DNA from 2 places in the Janthinobacterium sp. BHSEK genome. Region 2 is predicted to be linked to the other one. Evidence: riboswitches for the same ligand, from Rfam matches in the RefSeq annotation. Region 2 holds a riboswitch; the other holds the start of a gene.

Region 1 (2,463 bases), on a different contig from region 2:
ATCCTGCTCGACCTGCAGATGCCGGAAATGGATGGCTTCGAAGTCATGGAAGGCTTGCGCGACATCGAGGCGGGCAGCTACCTGCCCGTGCTGGTGATCACGGCCCAGCCCGGCCACAAGCTGCGCGCCCTGCAGGCGGGCGCCAAGGATTTCGTCAGCAAGCCCTTCGACCTGGTGGAAGTCAAGACGCGCATCCACAACATGCTGGAAGTGCGCTTGCTGTACCAGAAGCTGGCCGAATACAACAAGTCGCTGGAACAGATGGTGGAAGACCGCACGGCGGAGTTGCGCGAAAGCGAAGCGCGCTTTCAGCGCTTCACGGAACTGTCGTCCGACTGGTACTGGGAGCAAGATGCGCAGGGCAATTTGACGCGCTTTTCCGGCCCCGTGGCTGAAATGCTGGGCATCGGCAGCGAGGAAGAGCCGCAGCGCTGGAACGCCACCGAGCGCGCCTTGCTCGACGCCAAGATCGCCGCGCGCGAACCGTTCCTCGATTTCATCTACAGCCGCACCAACCTCGACGGCAGCACGCAGTATCTGCAGGTCAGCGGCGAACCGATGTTCGACAATGGCAGCCGCTTCATCGGCTACCGCGGCATCGGCCTCGATGTCACGGAGCGCTTGCGGGGAGCGTGATTTATACTTGGCGGTATTGATATTGACCAGGAAAAATCATGACTGACAAATCTCCCTCCTATTGGTTCCCCGCCAAGACCTATGGCTGGGGCTGGGGCTTGCCCATCACCTGGCAGGGCTGGCTGGTGTTCCTGGCCGCGCTGGCGCTGTTCGCCTGCGGCGCCTTCCTGTTCCCGCCGCAAACCATGCTCGTCGGCTATATCGTGTATGAAGTGGCCATCGTCGCCGTGCTCATTTTCATCTGCCAGCTGAAGGGCGAACCGACCGCCTGGCGCTGGGGCAAGAAGAAATAAGCGTGACGCCGTCTGCTGCATTGCAGCAGATGCGCAAACACGACACCGGCAAGAAATCATCTGGCCACGCGGCGCGAACCGCGTATAATTGGCTCGCTGCCGCAAGGTGGCAAACGCTAGGGGTCCTGCCTTTCGCTGTGAAAACACAGTGCAAGCGCGGGTGAGAAATACCCTCCGAACCTGATCTGGATAATGCCAGCGAAGGGAAGCTTTAGGATGAACGCACCCCGCCTTTCCGCGTGCGTAATTCCGAACCTCCTTAGCTGGCTCCAGGCTTAAAAATAGTCTAGCCAAGGAGCCAAAATGAACGCCAACCCGAAATTCCTCTCCGCCACCGCCACGGTCGACGAAGCCGCCATCGCGCCGCTGCCCAATTCGCGCAAGATCTACGTCGAAGGCAGCCGCCCCGACATCCGCGTGCCCATGCGCGAAATCAGCCAGTCCGACACGGAAGCGTCGTTCGGCGGCGAAAAGAATCCGCCCATCTACGTCTACGACACCTCCGGCCCCTACACGGACCCGGACGTGCAGATCGACATCCGCTCCGGCCTCGACACGCCGCGCCTGCCGTGGATCATGGAGCGGGCCGACACGGAAGAATTGCCCGGCCCCACCTCCGACTACGGCATCGCCCGCCTGGCGGACCCGAAGCTGGCCGAGCTGCGTTTCAATCTGCACCGCAAGCCGCGCCGCGCCATCGCCGGCAAGAACGTCACGCAAATGTATTACGCGCGCCAAGGCATCATCACGCCGGAAATGGAATTCGTGGCCATCCGCGAAAACATGCGCCGCCAGGAGTATTTGCGCGAACTGAAAGCTTCCGGCCCCATGGGCGAACGCCTGGCCGACCTGATGGGCCGCCAGCATCCGGGCCAGTCCTTCGGCGCCAGCATCCCGGCGGAAATCACGCCGGAATTCGTGCGCGAGGAAATCGCCCGCGGCCGCGCCATCATTCCCGCCAACATCAACCATCCGGAAGTCGAACCGATGATCATCGGCCGCAATTTCCTGGTGAAAATCAATGCGAATATCGGCAATTCCGCCGTCACCTCGTCGATCGGCGAGGAAGTGGAAAAGATGACCTGGGCCATCCGCTGGGGCGGCGACAACGTCATGGATTTGTCCACCGGCAAGCATATCCACGAAACGCGCGAATGGATCGTGCGCAACAGCCCCGTGCCCATCGGTACCGTGCCCATCTACCAGGCGCTGGAAAAGGTCAACGGCAAGGCCGAAGATCTGACGTGGGAAATCTTCCGCGACACCCTCATCGAGCAGGCCGAGCAGGGCGTCGATTACTTCACCATCCACGCGGGCGTGCTGCTGCGCTACGTGCCGATGACGGCCAAGCGCCTGACGGGCATCGTCTCGCGCGGCGGTTCCATCATGGCGAAATGGTGTTTGGCGCACCACCAGGAATCGTTCCTGTACACGCATTTCGAAGAGATCTGCGAAATCATGAAGGCGTACGACGTGTCGTTCTCGCTGGGCGACGGCTTGCGCCCCGGCTCCATCTACGACGCCAACGACGAAG
Region 2 (2,463 bases):
TTCCGAAATGAATGGCTCGGCCGTGATCACGCGCAAGGCCACGCAGGAAAAGCGCTCGTTCATGAGCCGCAAGGTGTATCCTAAATTTTCCGTGCTGGATCCGTCGAAGACGTTCACCTTGCCGCTGCGCCAGGTGGGCAATGGCGTCGTCGATGCGTTTGCGCATGTGATGGAGCAGTATCTGACCTACCCCGTGAACGCGTCCGTGCAAGACCGCTTCGCCGAAGGCATTTTATTGACCCTGATCGAGGAAGGCCCGAAAGCCCTGTCGCACCCGGACGACTACGACGTGCGCGCCAACGTGATGTGGAGCGCCACCCTGGCCTTGAACGGCCTGATCGGCGTGGGCGTGCCGCAGGACTGGTCCACGCATGCCATCGGCCACGAATTGACGGCCCTGTACGAGCTCGATCATGCGCAGACGCTGGCCATCATCCTGCCCAGCATGTTGCGCGTGCGCAAGCAGGCCAAGCGCGCCAAGCTGCTGCAATATGCGGCCCGCGTGTGGGGCCTCGATGGCGGCGACGAAGACGGCCGCATCGAGGCGGCCATCGCGCGCACGGAATTCTTCTTCCGCCACATGGGCGTCAAGACGCGCCTGGCCGATTACGGCCTGAACCATGCCAGCGTGGACGCCGTCGTGTCCGCCCTGGAAGCGCACGGCATGACGGCACTGGGCGAACAGCGCGAAGTGACGCCGGCCGTCAGCCGCAAGGTGCTGGAACTGAGTCTGTAGATTTCGTCGACACTGTTGTAAAACGGTCGGCCAGGGGGACAGCCGGCCGTGCTTCATGCTAAGCTGTCAGTTCGCTAGGGGTCCTGGAGCAGTCATCCGGGTGAGAGATACCCTTCGTACCTGATCTGGATAATGCCAGCGAAGGAAAGCGCAAAGTACCTCCCTCCTTTGATAGCTCCTGCGTTGGCGCCAGCCGAACAAGCAGCCTGCCGTGCTCTTTCCCAGAGCCGGCTTGAACCACGAGCAATCTATGTCCACACCGAATTTATCTGTTTCCGTCCTGACACTGGCCATCCTGCACGCGTTTGCCGCGCCGGCCTTCGCCGCGAATGACACCACCGAAGCCGCCGACCCGCAGGCGCAAAGCATGGCCGAAGTCGTCGTCACGGCCAGCAAGGCGCCGGCCGCCAAGCGCGCCTCCGTGGGTGGCTTTTCCGACGCGCCGCTGCTGCAGACGCCCGCGTCCGTCACCGTCATTTCGCAAAAAGACATGCAGGACTTGCAAATCCGCAATCTCAGCGATGCCGTCAAGCTCGACGCCAGCATCAACGATGCCTACAACGCCGTCGGTTATGCGGAACAGTTTACGATCCGCGGCTTCAAGCTCGACAACAATTCCAGCTACCGCAAAGATGGCGTGGCCATTCCTGGCGACACGCAAATTCCGCTGGAAAACAAGGAACGCATTGAAGTGCTGAAAGGCCTGGCCGGCTTGCAGGCGGGCGTGGCCGCGCCGGGCGGCGTGATCGACTTCATCGTCAAGCGCCCCACCGCCGCGCCGCTGCGCACGGTGACCGTGGAAACGCGCGAACGGGGCACCTTGTACGGCGCCGTCGACCTGGGCGGACGCCTGGAAGACACGCGCTTCGGCTACCGGGTCAACGTGGCGGCCGAACGCCTGCGCTCCTACATCAAGGGCGCGGACGGCAACCGCAAATTCATTTCCGGCGCCTTCGACTGGCAGATTTCGCCGCAAGCCCTGCTGCAACTGGACGCCGACTACCAGGACAAGGCGCAGGCCACGGCGCCCGGCTTCCAGCTGCTGAACAATAAAACCTTACCGACCGGCATCAGCGCCGACGCCATGCTCAACCTGCAGCCGTGGACGCGCCCCGTGGAAACGATCACGAGCAATATCGGCCTGCGCTTCCAGTACACCTTCAATGACGACTGGCATGCCACCCTGTCGGCCAACCAGCACTCGTTCAAGCGCGACGACTACACGGCCTTCCCGTATGGCTGCAGCGGACAAGACCTGTACCCCGGCTTCTGCGGCAATGGCGATTACGACGTGTATGACTACCGCAGCCTGGGCGAGACGAAAAAGCCGCTGAGCGCGCAAGCCATGATCCAGGGCAAGTTCGCCACCGGCTCGCTACGCCATGACTTCACGGCCGGCGTCTCGACCTTCCGCCGCAAGGACCGCGCCGGCCTGTACGTGTACGACTGGGTGGGCGTGAGCAATATCTACCAGCCGCAGATCGTCGGCACGTCGCCCGGCGTCACGGGTCCCGTGCGCCTGGTGCGCAAGGATACGGAAAACTCCGTCTTCGTGCAGGATATCGTCAGCCTGGCGCCGAACTGGAAACTGCATGGCGGCTTGCGCCATATCAATGTCGACGGCTACCAGTACGTGCTGAAGGCCGACACGGAAATCCGCGCCAAGCACGATTTCCTGCTGCCGAACGTCTCGCTCGTCTACACTCCGCTCGACAATGTGTCCGTGT

Evidence for each region. Region 2 has a riboswitch for thiamine pyrophosphate ahead of AC0V2Y_RS11655 (TonB-dependent siderophore receptor). Riboswitches for the same ligand answer to the same signal wherever they lie in the genome.
Region 1: linked by a shared signal. The riboswitch ahead of thiC (phosphomethylpyrimidine synthase ThiC) and the one ahead of AC0V2Y_RS11655 (TonB-dependent siderophore receptor) in region 2 are both predicted to bind thiamine pyrophosphate.

The regions. Positions count from the first base shown of each region.
Region 1 is NZ_JBWBYV010000032.1:44,809-47,271, forward strand. Features, by position in the region: gene AC0V2Y_RS12895 (response regulator) at 1-636, shown strand, start outside; gene AC0V2Y_RS12900 (hypothetical protein) at 675-929, shown strand; TPP riboswitch at 1,038-1,153, shown strand; gene thiC (phosphomethylpyrimidine synthase ThiC) at 1,233-2,463, shown strand, end outside.
Region 2 is NZ_JBWBYV010000030.1:30,932-33,394, reverse strand. Features, by position in the region: gene AC0V2Y_RS11660 (iron-containing alcohol dehydrogenase) at 1-736, shown strand, start outside; TPP riboswitch at 803-900, shown strand; gene AC0V2Y_RS11655 (TonB-dependent siderophore receptor) at 987-2,463, shown strand, end outside.